Regions from separate parts of the Pantoea sp. B9002 genome, predicted to be linked through region 2. Evidence: predicted binding sites of a transcription regulator. Region 2 holds the regulator's gene; each other region holds the start of a gene.

Region 1 (7,461 bases), on a different contig from region 2:
TTTCGGTTGATCCTTTTTATCGTCTTCATCGCCCATGGCTTTTTTGAAGCCGCGAATGGAAGATCCTAAATCCGAACCCAGGTTGCGAAGCTTGTTGGTACCGAACAGAAGAACAACAATGACGGCAATGATTAACAATTGCCAAATACTGATACCGCCCATGAGATATGCCTCTAATATTCTGTGAAAAACTGTTGACTGTAACGCACAGAAAGCCCGTATGATTTCGGGCTTTAGCTTGCGACATTACGCGATTTGAACCAGGCAGACAATCAGTTTGTCTTGCGCCAGCCAATAAGCCAGGTGACGATGCCAGCGGCCATTAATAGCGCCGGGAAGAAATCCCAATCCGGTCGACTTAACAGCACGGCGGTGCCACTTAATAACAGTGTAGCGCCTACACCAAACAGGTAGCGCGCCTGATGATTGCGTGTTCGCTGTACGTTTAAATCGGTGACGAGTTTATCGACGCTGTGCTTCAATAATTTGTGCTGGCGCATGCTGTCGTAAAATAGCTCCGGCAACTCCGGCAGTTTTTCCGCCCAGTACGGCGCTTTCTCTTTTACCGCCCGCAAAATCGCCGGGATACCAATCTGATCTTTGATCCAATCTTCGAGGAACGGCTTAGCCGTTTTCCACAGGTCAAGCTGCGGATAGAGCTGGCGGCCAATCCCTTCGATATACAGCAACGTCTTCTGCAGCAGCACCAGCTGCGGCTGCACTTCCATATTGAAGCGACGCGCGGTGTTGAACAGGTTCAGCAGCACGTGGCCAAACGAAATCTCAGCCAGCGGCTTTTCAAAAATCGGCTCACATACGGTACGAATGGCAAACTCGAAATCTTCGACGTTAGTATCGGGCGGCACCCAGCCTGAATCCACATGCAACTCCGCTACTTTGCGGTAATCACGGTTGAAGAAGGCGATGAAGTTTTCCGCCAGATAGCGCTTATCTTCTTTATTTAGCGAGCCAACAATACCGCAGTCGATAGCAATGTACTGCGGATCTTCTGGGTGATCATAGCTGACGAAGATATTGCCGGGATGCATATCGGCATGGAAGAAGCTGTCGCGGAACACCTGAGTGAAGAACACCTGCACACCGCGCTCGGCCAGCAGCTTCATGTTGACGCCGTGCTGCTCCAGCGTGGCGATATCCGAGATCGGAATACCGTAAATGCGCTCCATCACCATCATCGATTCGCTGCAATAATCCGAGAACACTTCCGGCACATACAGCATGCGGCTTTGGTCAAAGTTACGACGCAGCTGGATGGCGTTCGCCGCTTCACGCAGCAGATTCAGCTCATCAATTAAGGTCTTTTCGTAATCGCGCACCACTTCCACCGGACGCAGACGACGACCATCCGGTAGCAAACGCGGCACCCAACGCGCCAGGCGGTAAATCAGTCGCATATCGGCTCTGATCACCGGCAGGATGTCGGGACGAATCACTTTGATCACCACCGCGCGGCCGTTGGATTTCAGCGTCGCGGTATGCACCTGCGCGATAGAAGCCGAGGCCAGCGGTTTAATATCGAAGTCTTCAAACCAGGTTTCCACCGGGCCGCCAATCGACTTTTCAATCTGCTGTTTGGCTTTCACGCCATCAAATGGCGCAACGCGGTCCTGCAGCACCGCCAGTTCATCAGCAATCGCCGGTGGGAACAGATCGCGGCGCGTGGAGAGCATTTGACCGAATTTGATCCACACCGGACCCAGCTGCTCCATCGCTAAACGGATGCGCACGCCGGCGGAAGCGTCTTTATGTTGGTTAGGGATCCAGAAAATGCAGCGCCGCCACAAGCGTAAAAGCAGCGTGAAGCGCATGCGGGGAATCAGTTCATCAAGGCCGTAAGTCAGAAAGATCTTGATGATGAAGTATAAGCGCCGAATTTCTCCCAGCGTCATTTCGCCTCCAGCTGTGCCAAACGCGTTTCAAACGCATTGAGCGAACGTTCCATCGCTTCCACTTCCTCGCAAAACCATGCCAGTTCCAGTGCGCCCGGCGCAACGCGCCACTCTTCCGTCAGCACCTGACCAAGATAATCCTGGCGGCGGGTGAACTGCTGCTGCACGAATTTCAGCGCCTGCTGTGCGGCCTGGCTTACGCCTTGCGCGGCGATATCGCCAATCCACGGCGCGAGATATTCCGCCGGATCCAGCTCGGCGAGATCCATCAGCGCGGAGAATTGCTGTACCACCTGCAAATCGCCGTCCACCTCCAGTTCACCGCTACGAATCAGGCTGGTGAGCTGCTGGCGATCGCGCAGTTTCGGCAAAGTACTGACACGCAAACTCACCGTGCAGTCGCTGTTGTCTTGCCAATCACTCAGCACATCGAGTTGCGATTCGCTAAACACCAGCACCAAAGGAAAATCGAGCTCTTGCAGACGCAGCATCAATACCTTGCCCGCCAAACGCTGGCGTGCGGCTTTCAGGCTGCGATCGCGATAAAGAACACGGTTCAGGGCGGTCTCAAGACCGCCGGTGATGAGAGGAGTTAAAGTCATGATGGATTAGAATTTAAATCCGCGATGCAGCGCGACAATACCGCCAGTCATGTTGAAGTAGGTGGTATTTTCAAAGCCCGCATCGTTCATCATCGCTTTCAGGGTTTCCTGATCGGGATGCATACGAATCGACTCCGCCAGATAGCGATAGCTTTCAGCGTCTTGCGCCACCAGCTGACCAATGCGCGGCAGAATGTGGAATGAATAGGTATCGTAAGCTTTGCTGAGCGGCTCCAGCAGCGGCTTCGAGAACTCCAGCACCAGCAGACGTCCGCCTGGCTTCAGCACGCGGAACATCGATGCCAGCGCTTTCTCTTTTTCGGTCACGTTACGCAAGCCGAATGAGATGGTGATGCAATCGAAGTAGTTATCCGGGAACGGCAGCGCTTCGGCATTCGCCTGCACATAGCTGACATTGCCCGACACGCCGAGATTACGCAGCTTTTCGCGGCCCATCTTCAGCATCGAGCTGTTGATGTCTGCCAGCACAACCTGGCCGGTTTCGCCCACCAGACGTGAGAATTTTGCCGTGAGATCGCCGGTACCACCCGCCAAATCCAACACGCGCTGACCGCGGCGCACGCCGCTGCTGTCAATGGTAAAACGCTTCCAGACACGATGGATGCCAAACGACATCAAATCGTTCATCAGGTCATATTTTGCCGCGACGGAGTGAAACACGTCCGCGACTTTATCGGCCTTTTCGCTTTTCGCGACGGTCTGGAAGCCAAAATGGGTAGTTTCCTGCTGTGATTCATCTGCCATCGGTTTTACCTGTTCCACAAACAATTCTTGCCGAAGTGTATCAGAGTCGCGCTACACGAGCACGCGACCACCGTGCTATTCGTTGATGCGGCGCAGCGACTCGGTTGTTGGATCTGCAACGTTTTCATCCTCGGTGCGATCGTCTGCCCAATCTTCATCCGCCTCTTCCGGCTGCGCTTGTTCAACCAGCTGCGGATTAATCGGGCGTTTGATCTCCACGCCAAGCGAGCGGAAGGCTTCACTTTGCGCGATCAGATTGCCGCGCCCTTCTGACAGCTTTTTCATCGCCTGATGATAGCTTTGCTGCGCTTTGTCCAGATTGTGGCCGATGCCGCTCATGTCATCGACAAACAGCCGCATTTTGTCGTACAGCCGCGTTGCCCGATCGGCGATGCGCTGTGCGTTGCGGCTTTGATGCTCATAACGCCAGAGATTATTGATAGTACGCAGCGCCACCAGCAAGGTGGTGGGACTGACCAGCATGATGTTCTGCTGTAACGCTTCGCTGATCAGCTCGGGCTGGCGATCGATCGCCAGAAGAAACGCCGGTTCCACCGGGATAAACATCAGCACATAATCCAGAGAGCGTAAACCGGGCAATTGTTGGTAATCTTTACGGCTCAGCAGGCGAATGTGTCCGCGCATGGCGCTAACGTGTTCCTGAATCGCCTGCTCACGCGTGGCTTCATCGTCGGCGTTGAAGTAGCGCTCGTAGGCCACCAGCGTCATTTTGGCGTCGATCACCACATCTTTACCCTGCGGCAAACGCACGATCACATCCGGTTGCATCCTGCCCTGCTGTTCCAGCTGCACGCTAACCTGCGTTTGGTATTCGTAGCCTTCACGCAGGCCCGACGCTTCCAGCACGCGGGCCAACACCACTTCGCCCCAGTTTCCCTGAATTTTATTGTCGCCTTTCAGCGCTTTAGTGAGATTGACCGCTTCCTGCGCCATCTGTGCGTTGAGTTGCTGTAGCTGGCGAATTTCGTGGGTCAGCGTGTGACGCTCTCGCGCTTCGAGGCCAAAGCTGTCGGTTACCTGACGGCGGAAACCGTCCAGCTGTTCACGCAGCGGACCAATCAGGCTGTTCAGGCTTTGACGGTTTTGTTCATCGACGCGCCGTCCGCTGTTTTCGAAGATGCGATTGGCGAGATTTTCAAACTGCGCGCTGAGGCGCTGTTCGCTGTTGGTCAGCAGTCGCTGCTTCTCTTCTGCACCGTAGCGTGTCTCTTCAAGACGAATGGTCACTTCCCGCAGTTCGGCTTCCTGCGCGCTGTTCACTTCCAACTGGTTTCGCAGTTCCCGGCTGAGTTGTTCACTTTCGCCGCGCCAGTAATCAAGCTGTTGCAAACGTTCCTGCGCACCGCTCAGCGCACCGTGAAGCTGGCGCATCTCCTGTTCGCGTTGCTGAATTTGCTGCTGTAACTGTTCGAGCTGCTGCTGTTGACGCTGCTGCGCCTCTTCAAGCAGGCGACGCTCGGTGGTGAAGCTGGCGTGCTGATGGCCGGCGCGCAGTTGAGCAATGATCCAGCCAATGCCCAAACCGGCCAGCGCCAGCGCGCCGCAAATGATAAGTTGCTGATCCATAATCCCCCCGCGGATCGTCTCGCTGAGGGAAAAGGTAGAGCTCTACTGTATGAATGTCCAGATTTTTTTCCCTTCATACTTCAAGCCGCAGATGCGTTGGCTGCACGTTCTCACCCCAGTCACTTACTGATGTAAGCTCCTGAGGATTCGCTCGCTTGCCGCCTTCCTGCGACTCGAATTATTTAGGGAAAACGTTTTCTACTTAAAGCGCTTTTACGGTTAGATCGCCGGCTTTCCATGCATCAATCAGGAAGAATGGCATTGGCAACACCCACTCTTTTTCATTCTGGATTTTGGCCGGATAGGTCCAGCTTTTACCGTCGTAAGTGATCTCAACCTGCTGCCAACCCTCTTTCGCGTTTTCAATCTGGCCCGCCATGCTAGCAAAACCGGCGTTGCTGCCGACGTGGAAGCTGTCGGTTTGCCAGCGAATCGGCTGATGCGCCGGCCACGCTTGCGCCTGATGGAAACGGAAAATATCGTCATGATTCAGGATGCTTTCACGTACCGTTGGCCACAGCGCCACTTTGAGGAAGTACTGATCGGTAAAGCGTTCGCTGCCTTCATACTGCGCGATAAAGTCACGCATCTGCTGCTCAACGTTGTGGAACACGCCGTGGCAGCCGCCCCACATGCCCGCCAGCAGCAGCTCGGTATGCGAGAAGTAATCGCGCATATGATGGAACCAGTAAGGCGAATTCAACCAGGCTTCTACCGCCACCACTTCACGCTCGGAGAGCAGCGAATCCGCGTCACGCACGATATAGCGTTTGACGCTGGTATCGTCCATCACCAGGAAGCGCCACAGCGTTGGGAAGATGGTTTTCTCGTGCGACATATCCACCAGTTGGGTGTTAGGCTGCGCCAGGCGCTGCCAGACGTGCTGCGGCACGCTGTCGTCAAGATAGATGCGGCAGATCCAGTCAGGATAGAGCTCGCGCGCCACTTCGATGTTTTTAATCAAGGTTTCGCAGTAGCGTGGCTGGCCGCCATACAGGCTAAAGGAGATGATATTTTCTGCCGGATTACTGCGGTTGATCGGCGGCGGTGTGTCAGAAGGGAACGCTACTTTCGGCCCTTTACTGAAGGTCACATCGGATTTCTGCAGCGATTCGAGGCCGTAACGCGCCACTTCATCTTCTTTATTCAGCCAGCCGCACACTTCGGTTAATCCATCCAGCCAGGTTTCCGATGCCTGGGCACGCTGCGCAGCCGGAGCCTGATAGATTTTCTGGTAAATTTTATAGGATTTTTTGTGCTCGCCCACACGCATTAGAGTTAACGCGTAGTCGCTCAGCACCTGCATATGATTAGGCAAGACGCGCAGCACTTCTTCACAGCACTGACGCGCAAGAGGATAGTTATTTGCCGCCATCGCCTGGCGAAATCTCGCTGCTACACCTTCAACGCGTGATTGCGCAGTAGCGGGATTATTCATGAAATTAGGACGTGAGACAGAAACCATTTTGCGCATAAGAAATTTCTCAGTAGCTGCTGAAATTGCGCGCATTCTAATCAGGAAATTACAGAGTTTCCTATAAGCCTGGTCTCGAATTCATCCCTGGCTGGCGCACTAAATTAAGCGACGCGCGGCTTCAACCACAATTTTCACCGCATCACTTTCGGTCTGCTTCATGGTCGCGGCATCCGGGATCTCTTTTTGCGTACGGTTCACGATGACGCCAGCCACCATGCCGGCACGCAGTCCCTGACTGGCGCACATGGTTAACAGTGTAGCGGATTCCATCTCATAGTTAAGGACGCCCATTTGCTGCCACTCTTCCATTGAACCCTGGAAGCGATTCACTACGCGACCGGAGAAGGTATCGTAGCGTTCCTGGCCTGGATAGAAGGTGTCAGATGAGGCGGTAATACCAATGTGGGTTTTCGCGCCGCACGCTTCTGCCGCTGCCACCAGCGCGGTGGTGCAGGTGAAATCAGCCACCGCTGGGAACTCCATCGGCGCAAAGTGCAGGCTGGCGCCGTCGAGGCGTACCGATGCGGTAGTGACCAGCACATCGCCAACATTAATATGCGGCTGGATAGCGCCGGTGGTGCCAACGCGCAGGAACGTGCGCACGCCGAGTTGTGCCAGCTCTTCAACCGCAATTGACGTTGAAGGTCCGCCAATACCGGTGGAGCACACCACAACCGGTTTGCCATCCACTTCAGCCAGATAGGTGGTGAATTCACGGTGTGAAGCCAGATGCTGTGGGTTGTCCATCAGCGCGGCGATTTTCTTCACGCGCTCAGGATCGCCAGGCACGATGGCCAACGTGGCTCCTTTCAAATCAGCTTTGGTGATGCCAAGGTGGAAAACGTCAGACTGGGCCATAACAGACTCCTGATAATTGGGGATGAGCGCGCCACTCTACGTGAGCAGGCGGTATAAATATGTGACTCAATTCACCATCGATAATGAAACTTACATTATCAGAAAAACATTATGTGATTTACATCACACATTGGCGCTGTGCAATTCTGAATTGCTACAAGCGGTGCTGTGTAAGTGTTGGTGGCAATGTTAATAGAGAAGCAGCACACGTGAAAAAAATCCCTCTGCACCCTACGCCAGCCTTGCTTCACTTCGCCAGGCT
Region 2 (7,461 bases):
GGATCAGGCGGGATTTTCTCTGCGACATACCGTGATTGAAGCACATGGCCTGTGTGAGAATTGCGCAGAAGTGGCAGCTTGCACGCATCATGAAAGCTGCGAGCATGACCATCAAGTCGAGAGTAAAAAGCGGGTAAGAAAATAGGGAGGCACGTCCTTGTGCCGGGCCAATCACTACGCTAAATGATTGGCGGGTAGGAGCATCATCCGTGAAGTGAGATTACCAGCGGTAATCTTTATTGGTTGTTTCCCAATCTTTTACTTCTTTCTCGGCCTGGTCTTTACCATAACCGTAGCGTTCCTGGATTTTACCAACCAACTGATCGCGTTTACCTTCGATCACGGTAAAGTCGTCATCGGTCAGCTTGCCCCACTTCTCTTTAAATTTGCCTTTGAACTGCTTCCAGTTTCCGCTCACTTCGTCTTTGTTCATAATAATCCTCCACTACATCCTGAGTGAGATAGATATATTGCCTGCTTAGCTGGCGATATACCCAGACAACGCGCTACTCATGTGCGCCGTATAAGGTAATTGTAGTAGCCGCTTCGCAGTTTGCAGAGAAATACAGATTAATCTGTAGGTTACGCTTCGCTTATTCAGGCGTTGAACCAGCTATCGCGCTGCCAGTGGCCACGCCAGATCAGCCACAGCGTCAGCCCACGTAACGCCAGGAACACCGTCACCGCCAGCCATAAACCGTGATTACCGAGCCACGGCAGCGTGAGCAGCGATAGACCGTAGCCGATCGCCGCCATCACCATGCTGTTACGCATCTCACGCCCGCGCGTCGCGCCGATAAACATGCCATCCAGCAGATAGCACCAGACGCCAACCAGCGGCAGAATCACCTGCCAAATCAGATAGCGGTCAGCCATGTCACGTAGCGCTTCCAGTGACGTCAGCATTGCCACAATCTGCGGACCGGTAAACGCGTAAATCAGCGCAAAGATGGCGGCGACGAAGCAAGCCTGCCGACAGGCCGCATGCCAAATCAGCAACAGTCGGCTGCGATCTTTTGCGCCAACCGCTTCACCCGAGCAGGCTTCAACCGCGTAGGCAAAACCATCCAGCGCGTATGCGGTGAAAGTGAGGAACATCAGCAGCACCGCATTGACCGCCACCACATCCGGGCCAATGCGTGCGCCAAGAATGGTGAGCGACGCGAAGCAGATTTGCAGCATCAAAGAGCGCAGCATAATGTCGCGATTGAGGCGGAATAGCCGCGCCGCATCGCCGCGCCAGCTGCTTTTTAGCATTGCGAAGTGGATACCGCGCATTTTCAGCACACGCGCCACCATCCACAAACCCACGCCCAGCGTGACATATTCTGCCAGCGCGGTAGCCGCCGCCGCTCCAGCCACACCCCAATGCAGTTTGAGCACGAACAGCAGATCAAGCAGGATATTCACCAGATTGCCGATGATCAGCAGCACCATCGGTGCCCGCGCGTACTGCACGCCCAGCAGCCAGCCCAGAATCACCAAATTGGCCAAGGTTGCCGGCGCACTCAGCCAGCGAATCTCAATGAATATTTTTGCCTGCTGCTGCACTTCCGGGCTGCCACCCATCAAAGCTGCCGCCAGGCTGCTGACCGGCGTTCGCAGCACCATAAACAGCACACCAAAAACCAGTGCAATCAGTAGCGGTTGGGTTAAGGCGCGCGCCAGCGCAGTTTTGTCATTGGCACCAAATGCCTGAGCGGTGAGTCCGGTGGTGCTCATACGCAGGAACAGCAGAAGCATAAAGATGAAGCTGGTTGCGGTTGTGCCCACGGCGACGCCACCGAGGTAGATCGGGCTATCGAGATGACCAATAACGGCGGTATCCACCACGCCCAGTAATGGGACGGTGATATTTGACAGGATCATCGGCAGCGCTAGCCGCCAGAGTGTTTTATCTGAAGAGGAAAACAGCTGCATCAGCCCATTCCGTTGTGTGCGGTAATCAGCGTAATGGCGCCAGCGTGAGCCGCAGAAAGAGTCACAGAGAAGTAAAACAGCAGACTGCGGTCAGCGCAAACACGCACCGCCGCAGTTGAGGAGGATCAGAAACTGATCAGAGCCACTCGCCGTTGCGCACAATCCCGACAGCTAAACCTTCAACGGTTAGCGACTGCTCACGTGTATCAACAACAATCGGCTGGAAATCGGTGTTTTCCGGCAGCAGATGCACAATCGCGCCCTGCTTTTTCCAGCGTTTAACCGTGACTTCATCATCAATGCGCGCCACGACAACCTGGCCGTTACGCACTTCCTGCGTTTTATGTACCGCTAACAGATCACCATCCATAATGCCGATATCTTTCATCGACATGCCGCTCACGCGCAGCAGGAAATCGGCGCTCGGTTTGAAGAGATTAGCATCCACCTGATAGTGGGCTTCGATGTGTTCCTGTGCCAGCAAAGGTTCACCGGCAGCGACGCGGCCAATCAGTGGCAGCCCTTCGCTCGGTTCTTCTTCCATCAGCAAACGAATCCCGCGCGATGCGCCGGAAACAATTTCAATTACGCCTTTACGCGCCAGCGCTTTCAGATGCTCTTCAGCAGCATTGGGCGAGCGAAAACCCAGTTGCGCAGCAATTTCCGCACGCGTTGGCGGCATGCCCGTCTGGTTAATATGGTCGCGAATCAGGTCATAGACCTGTTGCTGCCGTGCAGTTAACGCTTTCATCCCGCCCCCTGGTTGTTTATACAGTCGCTGTGAGTATATACAGGTATTCGCGAAATGAAAACCGTAACAGAGGGAAAAATCAGCGGTTTGATGAATCTGGAATCCCTATCTCAAATGCGTCCAGAGCAGCGCGATCCAGACGAACAGAGCCAGTAAGATAGTCAACAATACGGCAGCCGAACCCATATCTTTGGCGCGGCCCGCGAGCGGATGTTGCTCCTGCCCGATGCGGTCCACCACCGCTTCGATAGCGCTATTAAGGATCTCAACGATGATAACCAGCACTACCGAGCCAATCATCAGGATGCGGGAAATGGTATCTACATCCAGCCAGCAAGCCACGAGAATGGCCACCAGCCCGGCAATGGCTTCCTGCCGAAATGCGGCTTCGTGCTGCCATGCGGCACGCAGGCCCTGCCAGGAATAACCGGCGGCTTTCACTATTCTTACTAAACCGGTGACGTTATTTGCCATGTCTATGGAACCCTTGAACTATTTTGACGTCAATGTGTGGGCAGTATGAGGCGGCAGAGCCACAGACCTTCGCTGCGCTTTCTGGTATGCTTGCCGCGCTTTGCTAACAAGAGGCTTAAAGTTGTCTATGTCAGGTTGGCGTAAACTCTATTACAAATTATTGAATTTACCACTCTCTATTTTGGTAAAAAGTAAGGTCATTCCGACCGATCCTGTCTCTGAACACGGGATCGATCCGACACGTCCGGTGATGTATGTTTTGCCTTATGATTCAAAGGCTGACCTGCTCACACTGCGTGCTCAATGCCTGAAACATGATCTGCCCGATCCGCTGGCTCCGCTGGAGATCGATGGCACCTTGCTGCCGCGCCACGTGTTTATTCACGATGGCCCACGCGTCATTCCCTATTTCGTGGCCAATCCCGAATCGGTGAAGCTGTTCCACGATTATCTGGATTTGCACCGCAGCAACCCGCAACTCGATGTGCAAATGCTGCCGGTCGCGGTGATGTTTGGTCGCGCGCCGGGACGTGAAACATCCGGTGAATCCACGCCGCATCTGCGCGTGCTCAATGGCGTGCAGAAGTTCTTCGCCATTTTGTGGCACGGCCGCGACAGCTTTGTGCGCTTCTCGCAAACCGTTTCGTTGCGCCAGATGGCGACCGAACACGGCACCGATAAGTCGATTGCACAGAAGCTGGCTCGCGTGGCGCGTATTCACTTTGCCCGCCAACGTCTGGCCGCTGTCGGTCCGCGTCTGCCTGCGCGTCAGGATCTCTTCAACAAGCTGTTACAATCCAAAGCGATTGAAAAAGCAGTAGAAGATGAAGCGCGCAGCAAAAAGATTTCGCATGAGAAAGCCCAGCAGAACGCCATTGAAATGATGGAAGAAGTGGCGGCGAACTTCTCGTACGAAGCGATTAAAGTCACTGACCGCGTGATGGGCTGGCTGTGGAGCCGCTTGTATCAGGGCATCAACGTTCATGGCGGTGAGCGCGTGCGTCAGCTGGCGCAGGATGGTCATGAGATTGTCTATGTGCCCTGCCACCGCAGCCACATGGATTATCTGCTGCTCTCCTACGTGCTTTATCATCAAGGCCTGGTGCCGCCGCACATTGCTGCCGGTATCAACCTGAACTTCTGGCCAGCCGGCCCGATTTTCCGTCGTCTGGGCGCGTTCTTTATTCGTCGTACCTTTAAGGGCAACAAACTCTATTCCACCGTGTTCCGTGAATATCTCGGCGAGCTGTTTAGCCGTGGTTACTCCGTTGAATACTTTGTGGAAGGCGGACGTTCGCGTACCGGTCGTTTGCTGGATCCGAAAACCGGCACCCTATCAATGACGCTGCAGGCAATGCTGCGCGGCGGCAGCCGTCCTATCACCTTCGTGCCGATTTACATCGGTTACGAGCACGTGATGGAAGTGGGCACATACGCCAAAGAGCTGCGTGGCGCGGCCAAAGAGAAAGAGAGCTTCCTGCAGATGGTGCGCGGCTTACGTAAGCTGCGCAATCTGGGTCAGGGCTACGTTAACTTCGGCGAACCGCTGCCGTTGATGAACTACCTGAACAAAAATGTGCCGGAATGGCGTGATGCGATTGACCCTATCGAACCGCAACGTCCAGCCTGGATGACGCCCGCCGTGAATGACATTGCGGCGAAGCTGATGGTGCGCATCAACGAAGCCGGTGCAGCCAACGCCATGAACCTTTGCGTCACCGCACTGCTGGCGTCACGTCAGCGTTCACTGACCCGCGAACAACTGATTGAGCAGTTAGAGTGCTACACCCAACTGCTGCGCAATGTGCCCTATTCGCCGGAAGCCACGGTGCCTGATATGAGCGCCGAAGCGCTGCTTGATCACGCCATGGGCATGAACAAGTTCGAGACCGAGCAAGACAGCATTGGTGACATCATCATTCTGCCGCGCGAGCAGGCGGTGCTGATGACCTACTATCGCAACAACATTCATCACATGTTGGTGATGCCGTCGCTGATTGCCGCCATCGTGCAGCAACATCGTGAAATCAGCGAAGCAGAGCTGCTGCGTCAGGTTAGCCTGGTGTATCCGATGCTGAAGAGCGAGCTGTTCCTGCGCTGGGACAAGGCGGAATTGCCTGCGCTACTTAACGCACTCTGTGCGGAGATGGCGCGTCAGGGGCTGATTACCTTACAAGATGGTCAGCTGAAAATGACGCCGGCACGTCACCGTTCGCTGCAACTGCTGGCGGCAGGTATTCGTGAGACGCTTCAGCGCTTCGCGATTACCTTCGCTATCCTCAGCGCGAAACCGGCCATCAACCGTGGCACGCTGGAGAAAGAGAGCCGCACGCTGGCTCAACGTCTGTCTGTGCTGCACGGCATCAACGCACCAGAGTTCTTTGATAAAGCGGTGTTCACTGCGTTGGTACTCACGCTGCGTGATGAAGGTTATATCAGTGACAAAGGCGATGCCGATGCCGAACGCAGTCATATGATGTGGCAGATGCTGGCGGAGCTGGTGACCAGCGATGTGCGTCTGACGATTGAGAGTGCCGTCGCCCACGATTAATGCGGCGACAGGCAAATTGAAAGGCGCACCTCGGTGCGCCCTATCACGCCCTCGCAGTTCTCGCACTTATCCCTCTTGACTCATCCTGAGTCATCACTCTGTGCCTGACATCACCCACTATGATTACACACCCGGTTTGGTATTTCGTGGGGTGCGCATTTATGCGCACCTGGTCGCCATGAATGGCGACCCTACGGGATTTGTAGCGATTTTGAATTAAGAATACGCACGACTGCTGCAGCGACGGTGTTGAGGCGACATCCCAACACGCTGAACGAGTGAGGGATTCCAGGACGAGCCGCATGGATGCGGCGAGAGGTGGCGCTGAGCAGGAGCGAATCGACACCGTTCCGTCAGGAATCGTGAATGAGTGAAGGTACCGCGCAGCGGCGGATTGGGCTGGCGCAAGGCCCGGGGTTCAGTGCAGCCAGGCGTCCTCTGCTCGGGCGCCGCACGGAGGTGCTGCAACTGCCCAAGTACAAGGCGAACGAAAGTCGCTCAATACTTAACTGAACAGCATTCCACCTAGGTGCGCCTATTCTGTTTACAGCAAATCCGCAAACGGCACGGTGCTGAGCAGAATGCCGAGAAACAGCACCATGCCCACATAGTTGTTATTCAAAAATGCCTGGAAGCAGGGATCGCGCTCGCGCTGGGCAATCAGCTTCTGTTGATGCACAAACAAGCCAGCAGCCAACAGCAGCGACCAGTAAAACGCACCATTCAGATGGAGCATCACACCCACCAGCGCCATCAAACCGAGCGTTGCCAGCTGCAGTAAACCAATAATCAGTTTGTCGTAACGACCAAACAAAATCGCCGTCGACTTCACGCCAATCTTCAAATCATCATCGCGATCGACCATCGCATACTGCGTGTCGTAGGCCACCGTCCAGCAGATATTCGCCAGGAAAACCAGCCAGCAGACCAAAGGTAAGGACTCACTAACTGCCGCCCAACCCATCGGAATCGCCCAGCCAAATGCGGCGCCTAACACTACCTGCGGCAGATGCGTGTAGCGCTTCATAAACGGATAAACCCACGCCAGCGCCAGGCCGCCAAACGACAGCAAAATGGTCATGGTGTTCATGGTCAACACCAGCATAAACGCCAGCAAACCGAGACCGGCAAACAGCAGCTTGGCCTCCTTCTCGGATACCGCGCCGCTGGCTAACGGACGTGACGCCGTGCGCTTGACGTGACCATCAATTTTGCGGTCAGCGTAGTCATTGATTACGCAGCCAGCAGCACGCATCACGATAACGCCGAGCACAAAGACCAGCAGCACCGGTAGCGGTGGAATCGCCATGCCGGAGAGCCACAATGCCCAAAGAGTGGGCCACAGCAGTAACACGGTGCCAATCGGTTTATCGATACGCATCAGGCGGCAGTAAGCCTGCCATTTGGTCATGGGTAAGGTGTTTTGCACAGTGGTTTTATCCTTGATCCAGCGCGCGATAAAGCGGCGACGCCGGTAAAAACAGTTCAGTTAACAGCAGCGGCTTACCCGACAAACGCAGGCGGGAACGGCGTCCCCATAAATCGCCAATCTGACCGGGATCGATAAAATCGCGGCTCAGAGTAGATGAAGAGAACAGATAGCGGCCAAGCGGGCGCGTACCGAGCTGTTGCAGCATCTGCTCGGGGCCGTTCAGTGTGCTTTCTGGCACCACGGTGCGACCAATCAGCCAGGGTTCGCCATCGCCGCACAGCACAATTTCACGTAACCAGAAGCGCGGGTCGTCGGGCAGAAATTCCGCTTCAT
Region 3 (7,461 bases), on a different contig from region 2:
GCATCCAACGCAGCCATACAGCCGGTACCGGCAGAGGTAATGGCCTGACGATAAATATGATCCATCACATCGCCGGCAGCGAACACGCCTGGGATGCTGGTTTGCGTGGCGTTACCGTGCAGACCAGACTGCACTTTGATGTAGCCATTCTCCAAATCCAGCTGACCATCAAAAATTGCGGTATTTGGACTGTGGCCGATGGCGACAAACAAGCCAGCAACGTCCAGTGATTCAGCCGCTTCACCTTTGGTAGACAGCAGTTTCAAGCCCGTCACGCCCATTTGATCGCCAACGACTTCGTCCAGCGTGCGGTCAGTGTGCAGCACGATGTTGCCATTGCGCACTTTTTCCATCAAACGGTCGATGAGGATTTTCTCGGCGCGGAAGCTATCGCGACGGTGAATCAGATGCACTTCCGCAGCAATGTTAGCCAGATAAAGCGCTTCCTCAACGGCGGTGTTGCCCCCACCAATCACGGCAACTTTCTGATTGCGGTAGAAGAAGCCGTCGCAGGTCGCACAAGCAGATACGCCTTTGCCTTTGAACGCTTCTTCTGATGGCAGGCCGAGATAACGCGCCGATGCACCAGTGGCGATGATCAACGCATCAGCAGTGTATTCACCGCTGTCGCCGACCAGACGGAACGGACGGTTCTGCAAATCGACGGTATGAATGTGGTCAAAAATGATCTCGGTGTTGAATTTCTCGGCATGCTCCTGCATGCGTTCCATCAACGCTGGACCGGTCAGATCGTTTGCATCGCCTGGCCAGTTCTCCACTTCAGTGGTGGTGGTGAGCTGACCTCCTTTCTCCAGCCCGGTAATTAACACCGGATTCAGGTTAGCGCGCGCTGCATATACCGCAGCAGTATAACCGGCAGGGCCGGAGCCCAGAATGAGCAGCTTACTGTGTTTGGCCGTACTCATGCGTTCCTCAATTTTTTTCTGACAACATAGTTTTTGATTGTAGGGAAATTAACGCCGCAAAAAAAGGCTTCAGCAATTTTGTTAACAATCACTGCGAGCGGCGTAGACGATGAGTGCAAATTCTGCACGCCCGTTGCGCCAAAAGGGGGCAATGCTCGGCAATTAGTGGTGCAGCAGCATAAAAATTCTCATTTAAAAACAGCAACCCAGAACTCTATCTGGCATCTTGTACTGAATTTGGATGTTTTACTTTGACAATCGCCTGCGCTTTTGCGAAAACATTGGGAGAAGCAGAGAATATTTAGCGATTCAAAACAGAATTTCATTTCTGTTTTGGGCTTTTTAGCCGAATAAACTCAGCCTGACATTGGTAGTGACGCATGATGTGGACAGACAACATGCGTCATACGGATGGACGCGTTACTGCACAGGCTTATGGTCTTCACTTCAGTAAGGCCCTGAACAATGAGCGTTTTCAGGGTGTGGCAGGTAAAGGGAAGGAATTAAGAGAGACAATAATAATGGTAGACAATAAGAAACGCCCCGGAAAAGATTTAGATCGTATCGACAGAAATATTCTGAATGAACTGCAGAAAGACGGTCGAATTTCCAATGTCGAGCTTTCCAAACGTGTTGGATTATCGCCAACTCCTTGTCTTGAGCGCGTACGTCGCCTCGAGCGTCAAGGCTTCATTCTGGGCTACACCGCGCAGCTCAATCCGCATTATCTGGATGCTTCACTGCTGGTTTTCGTTGAGATTACTCTGAATCGTGGTGCGCCTGATGTGTTTGAACAATTTAACGCCGCTGTGCAAAAACTTGAGGAAACTCAAGAATGTCACCTCGTTTCCGGTGACTTTGACTACCTGCTGAAAACCCGCGTACCGGATATGTCCGCCTATCGTAAACTGCTGGGCGAAACCTTGCTGCGTCTGCCGGGCGTAAACGACACCCGTACTTACGTGGTGATGGAAGAGGTCAAACAGAGCAATCGTCTGGTGATCAAAACCCGGTAGTGCAGGGCAGGTGCAAAGCTTGCAGGATTTCGGTACACTCCTGTGAATTCATACAGGACCAGCGTCGGGCATGCCCGACGTTGTTGCCTTCTTAATTTACAGGCACCTGGAGAGTTCTCTTGAGCCAGGAATATACAGAAGATAAAGATGTTTCGTTACAACCGCTGAGCAGTGGACGTCGTCTGCTGGAAGCGTTGCTCATTCTTGTGGCCTTGTTCGCCATCTATTTGATGGTGTCGCTGGTTAGTTTTAACCCTTCAGATCCAAGCTGGTCACAAACCGCATGGCACGAACCTATCCATAATTTGGGTGGCAGCGTCGGCGCATGGCTGGCCGATACGCTATTGTTCATCTTTGGCGTGATGGCTTACGCCATTCCTCCCGTCATTATTGGTCTGTGTTGGATCACCTTCCGCCAACGCGATCGTCAGGATTACATCGACTACTTTGCCGTTGGTTTACGCCTGATTGGCGTGCTGGCCTTGGTGGTAACGACCTGTGGTCTGGCCGCGCTCAACGTAGATGACATCTGGTATTTTGCTTCCGGCGGCGTCATTGGCAGCCTGGTCAGCAATGCGATGGCGCCGTGGTTCAGTTCGGCTGGCGGCACCTTGACGCTGCTGTGCGTTTGGGCAGCCGGCATCACGCTTTACACCGGTTGGTCATGGCTGACGATTGCTGAGAAGATCGGCGGCGTGGTAATGGGTGTTCTGACCTTTGCCAGCAACCGTTCACGACATGACGAACCCTGGCAGGAAGAAGAGTACGACGACGAAGAGCACGCTGATGAGGTGTCACCTCCGATGCATGCTGCACAGTCTGTTAATGAAGACGATGATGTCTTGTTAGCTAAGCCGCGCAAGGTGAGCGAACCCGTTGCTGCAGAGTTGGGCGACGATCCGCTGCTGGCGAAGGCGAGTGCGGCAACTGCCGCTGCGATTGCGGTTACCACGCAAGCCGCACAGCAAACTCCAGCTGCCATGCAGGCTGCTCCAGCCGCATCTGCGGAACCCGACGCAATGCCGCGTATGGCCGAAGCTACGGCTCAGGCGACCCCGGCTCCTCAGCCTGTCGCTGCGGCGCCAGAACCGATCGCGCAGCCTTCTACTCCGCACTATCGTTTCGAGATGCCAGGTGAACCGGCACCTTCACCGTTTTCGCCGGCTGATGACGATGAGGGCCCAAGCATGGGCAACTGGCAGGATGCCGCTCCATCTTCTGCACCTTTAAACAGTCTCGCCGCCGCTTCACTGGCCGCGGGCGCAGTCAAAGCAGCGACATCATCTGCTGCTTATTCGCCTGCCTTCGATATCGTACCTGAGCGTGATTACAACCCACAGGTGAAGCAGGGCATTGGCCCAGAGTTGCCGCGTCCAAACAAAGTTAAGTTGCCAACACGACGCGAGTTAGCGTCGTACGGCATTAAGTTGCCTTCGCAGCGCATGGCTGAAGAGCAGGCTAAAGATGCTGAACAGCAACAGCCGGAAGTCACTGCGTCTTACAGCGTTCCTCCACAGGAAGAAGATGTTGAGCTGCAAGAGGCGCAGTTGCGTGAAGCCTTCGCGTCACAGCAGCAGAATCGTTACGGTGAAAGCTGGCAGGATGCGTCTGAACCTGATGATGAGGATGCATTGCAGCAGGCTCAACTGGCACGTCAGTTCGCCGATCAGCAGCAGCAACGCTACGAACCTGAAGTGAAGGAAGCGCCGGTCTTTAATCTGGATACATCGTCTGCCTTTGATTTTTCGCCAATGAAAGATCTGGTCGACGACAGCCCAAGCGAGCCGTTGTTTACCCTCTCTGCAGCGCCAGAGCCGGAAGAGCCCGCGCCGTGGCAGCAACCTGCTGCGCCTGAGCCAGCGTCATTACCGTCGTTGAGTGCTGAATCCAGCCCATGGTCGTCGCCGGAACAGGAAGCCTATTCTGCGCCGCCTGCACCAGTGAAACCTGCTGCGCCGGTGCAGGACAGCTTGTTCCATCCGTTCCTGGTTCGCCATGAACAGCCGCTGGAAAAACCTTCTACGCCGCTGCCCACGCTGGATCTGCTCACGTCACCACCAGCAGAAGAAGAGCCGGTGGATATGTTTGCGCTGGAGCAAACCGCGCGGCTGGTTGAAGCGCGCCTGGCCGATTACCGTGTGAAGGCGGAAGTTGTAGGTATTTCGCCAGGTCCGGTCATTACCCGCTTCGAACTCGATTTAGCGCCAGGCGTTAAAGCTTCTCGTATTTCTAACTTGTCGCGTGACCTGGCGCGTTCTCTGTCTGCGGTTGCCGTGCGCGTGGTGGAAGTGATTCCTGGCAAGCCTTACGTCGGACTTGAACTGCCAAATAAACATCGTCAAACCGTTTATCTGCGCGAAGTACTGGATTGCCCTAAATTCCGTGAAAACCCGTCACCGCTTGCAGTGGTGTTGGGTAAAGACATTGCTGGCCAGCCGGTTGTGGCTGATTTGGCGAAAATGCCTCACTTGCTGGTTGCCGGTACCACCGGTTCCGGTAAATCGGTGGGCGTTAACACCATGATCATCAGCATGCTGTATAAAGCTACGCCGGAAGAAGTGCGCTTTATCATGATCGACCCGAAAATGCTCGAGCTGTCTGTCTACGAAGGCATTCCGCACTTGCTGACCGAAGTGGTTACCGACATGAAAGATGCGGCCAATGCGCTGCGCTGGAGTGTCGGTGAAATGGAGCGTCGCTATAAGCTGATGTCTGCGCTGGGCGTGCGTAATCTTGCCGGTTATAACGAGAAGATTGAGCAGGCTGCGGCGATGGGCCGACCGATTCCCGATCCGTTCTGGAAGCCGGGCGATAGCATGGACACCACACCGCCGGTGCTGGAAAAACTGCCTTATATCGTGGTGCTGGTCGACGAATTTGCCGATCTGATGATGGCGGTCGGTAAGAAAGTCGAAGAGTTGATTGCTCGTCTGGCACAGAAAGCGCGTGCGGCGGGTATTCACCTGGTGCTGGCGACACAGCGTCCGTCGGTAGATGTGATTACCGGTCTGATCAAAGCCAACATCCCGACGCGTATTGCCTTTACCGTTTCCAGCAAGATCGACTCACGCACCATCCTCGATCAGGGCGGTGCGGAATCGCTGCTCGGTATGGGTGACATGCTGTACATGCCGCCAAACTCCTCAATGCCTGTGCGCGTGCACGGTGCATTCGTGCGCGATCAGGAAGTTCATGCGGTGGTTCAGGACTGGAAAGCACGCGGTCGTCCGCAATACATCGAAAGCATTACTGCTGGTGAAGAGAGCGATAGCGCGGCTGGCGGTATGATGGGCGATGAAGAGCTGGATCCGCTGTTTGATCAGGCGGTCTCTTTCGTGGTGGAGAAACGCCGAGCCTCCATTTCTGGGGTTCAGCGCCAGTTCCGTATCGGTTATAACCGTGCCGCACGTATCATCGAGCAGATGGAAGCGCAGGGCATCGTTTCTGAACCGGGGCATAACGGCAACCGCGAAGTGCTTTCGCCGCCGCCACACGAGATGTAATTTATCGCGTGCAGTTATCAACTTATGGGCCAGTTAACACTGGCCCATTGTTTATCTGTTGGTCGATCCCCATATCTTCGGGAGCTTTCGGCTTTTTCTCCTGTCAAAGAGACAGGACGGCAACTACGTTTAATGCTGTAAGTGTCGGGAAACAATGAATAAGGAATCGAATCAGATGAAATTACGCGTTATTGCCTGTGGCCTGTTGGCCAGTTTTGTTTCCGCATCAGTATTGGCGGATGCGTCCAGCGATCTGCAGCAGCGTCTCAATAAAGTGAACAGCTTCCACGCCAGCTTCAGTCAGAAAGTGACCGATGGCAGCGGCGCCAACGTGCAGGATGGTGAAGGCGAGCTGTGGGTGAAGCGCCCAAGCCTGTTTAACTGGCACATGACCGCGCCGGACGAAAGCGTAATTATTTCTGATGGCAAAAACCTGTGGTTCTACAATCCCTTCGTTGAACAAGCCAGCGTTAGCCTGCTGCAAAATGCTGCCAGCAACACGCCGTTTATGCTGATTGCGCGTAACCAGCCAAGCGATTGGAAACAGTACAACATCAAGCAGCAGGGCGATAACTTCGAGCTAACGCCGAAGAGCAGTGACGGCAACCTTAAGCAGTTCACCATCAATGTGACATCGTCTGGCACCATCAATAAGTTCAGCGCGATTGAGCAAGATGGCCAGCACAGCGATTATCAGCTAAAGAGCCAAAACAACGGCGCCATTAGCCCAGACAAATTCACCTTTACGCCGCCAAAAGGGGTAACGGTGGACGATCAACGTCAGTGAGGTCACGGTGAGTAACCTGTCTCTGGATTTCGCCCCATCGAATGAGTTTCAGCCGCTGGCCGCGCGTATGCGGCCAGCGACGCTGCAACACTACATTGGGCAACAGCATTTGCTGGCGCCCGGTAAACCGCTGCCGCGCGCCATTGAGGCTGGGCATCTGCATTCGATGATTTTGTGGGGACCGCCGGGGACAGGAAAAACGACATTAGCCGAGATCATCGCCCATTACGGCAAAGCTGATGTTGAGCGTATTTCTGCTGTCACGTCTGGCGTGAAAGAGATTCGAGAAGCGATCGAGCGCGCCCGACAAAATCGTCAGGTGGGTCGACGCACCATCCTGTTTGTCGACGAAGTGCATCGCTTTAACAAAAGTCAGCAGGATGCTTTCCTGCCACATATTGAAGATGGCACCATCACGTTTATCGGTGCCACCACCGAAAATCCCTCGTTTGAACTCAACTCGGCGCTGCTATCGCGTGCCCGCGTATATTTACTCAAGTCTCTTACCACTGCCGATATCGAACAGGTTCTGCTGCAGGCGATGCAGGATAGCGATCGCGGTTATGGCAAAAGCGATATTGTGCTGCCGGATAATACGCGCCGTATGATTGCGGAACTGGTGAACGGTGATGCGCGTCGGGCATTGAATACGCTGGAAATGATGGCGGATATGGCCGAAAGCAACGCCGAAGGCCAGCGTGAATTAACGCCACAATTGCTCAACGAAGTTTCCGGTGAAAGGGCGGCGCGTTTTGATAATAAAGGCGATCGTTTCTACGATTTGATCTCCGCTCTGCACAAATCTGTACGCGGTTCAGCACCTGATGCGGCGCTTTACTGGTATGCAAGAATCATCACCGCAGGCGGCGATCCGTTGTATGTCGCACGCCGTTTACTGGCTATCGCCTCGGAAGATGTGGGTAACGCCGATCCGCGCGGCATGCAGGTTGCGCTAGCGGCCTGGGATTGCTTTACGCGCGTCGGTCCAGCCGAAGGCGAAAGGGCGATTGCGCAGGCGATTGTCTATCTTGCCAGCGCACCCAAAAGTAATGCCGTTTACACCGCTTTCAAGGCTGCGATGCGCGATGCGCGCGAATTCCCTGACTACGATGTGCCGGAACATTTACGCAACGCTCCGACCAAATTGATGAAAGAGATGGGGCTGGGCAAAGAGTATCGTTATGCGCACGACGAGACTAACGCCTATGCCGCTGGCGAAGTCTATTTCC

What was found. The regulator LexA, encoded in region 2, represses DNA repair genes until DNA is damaged. The targets are predictions, from matches to a motif close to TNCTGTATGTACATACAGNA.
Region 1: the regulator LexA is predicted to act here: its motif matches at 4,908-4,927, upstream of rmuC (DNA recombination protein RmuC).
Region 3: the regulator LexA is predicted to act here: its motif matches at 1,981-2,000, upstream of HX773_RS06460 (DNA translocase FtsK 4TM domain-containing protein).

The regions. Positions count from the first base shown of each region.
Region 1 is NZ_JACAPA010000053.1:60,844-68,304, reverse strand. Features, by position in the region: gene tatA (Sec-independent protein translocase subunit TatA) at 1-162, opposite strand, end outside; gene ubiB (ubiquinone biosynthesis regulatory protein kinase UbiB) at 273-1,910, opposite strand; gene HX773_RS22575 (SCP2 domain-containing protein) at 1,907-2,512, opposite strand; gene ubiE (bifunctional demethylmenaquinone methyltransferase/2-methoxy-6-polyprenyl-1,4-benzoquinol methylase UbiE) at 2,519-3,277, opposite strand; gene rmuC (DNA recombination protein RmuC) at 3,353-4,864, opposite strand; gene HX773_RS22560 (tetratricopeptide repeat protein) at 5,067-6,338, opposite strand; gene udp (uridine phosphorylase) at 6,438-7,199, opposite strand.
Region 2 is NZ_JACAPA010000002.1:35,146-42,606, reverse strand. Features, by position in the region: gene zur (zinc uptake transcriptional repressor Zur) at 1-145, shown strand, start outside; gene HX773_RS00925 (CsbD family protein) at 221-433, opposite strand; gene dinF (MATE family efflux transporter DinF) at 598-1,920, opposite strand; gene lexA (transcriptional repressor LexA) at 2,057-2,671, opposite strand; gene HX773_RS00910 (diacylglycerol kinase) at 2,777-3,145, opposite strand; gene plsB (glycerol-3-phosphate 1-O-acyltransferase PlsB) at 3,273-5,696, shown strand; gene ubiA (4-hydroxybenzoate octaprenyltransferase) at 6,241-7,125, opposite strand; gene ubiC (chorismate lyase) at 7,133-7,461, opposite strand, start outside.
Region 3 is NZ_JACAPA010000009.1:135,478-142,938, reverse strand. Features, by position in the region: gene trxB (thioredoxin-disulfide reductase) at 1-926, opposite strand, end outside; gene lrp (leucine-responsive transcriptional regulator Lrp) at 1,448-1,942, shown strand; gene HX773_RS06460 (DNA translocase FtsK 4TM domain-containing protein) at 2,062-5,445, shown strand; gene lolA (outer membrane lipoprotein chaperone LolA) at 5,621-6,232, shown strand; gene HX773_RS06450 (replication-associated recombination protein A) at 6,240-7,461, shown strand, end outside.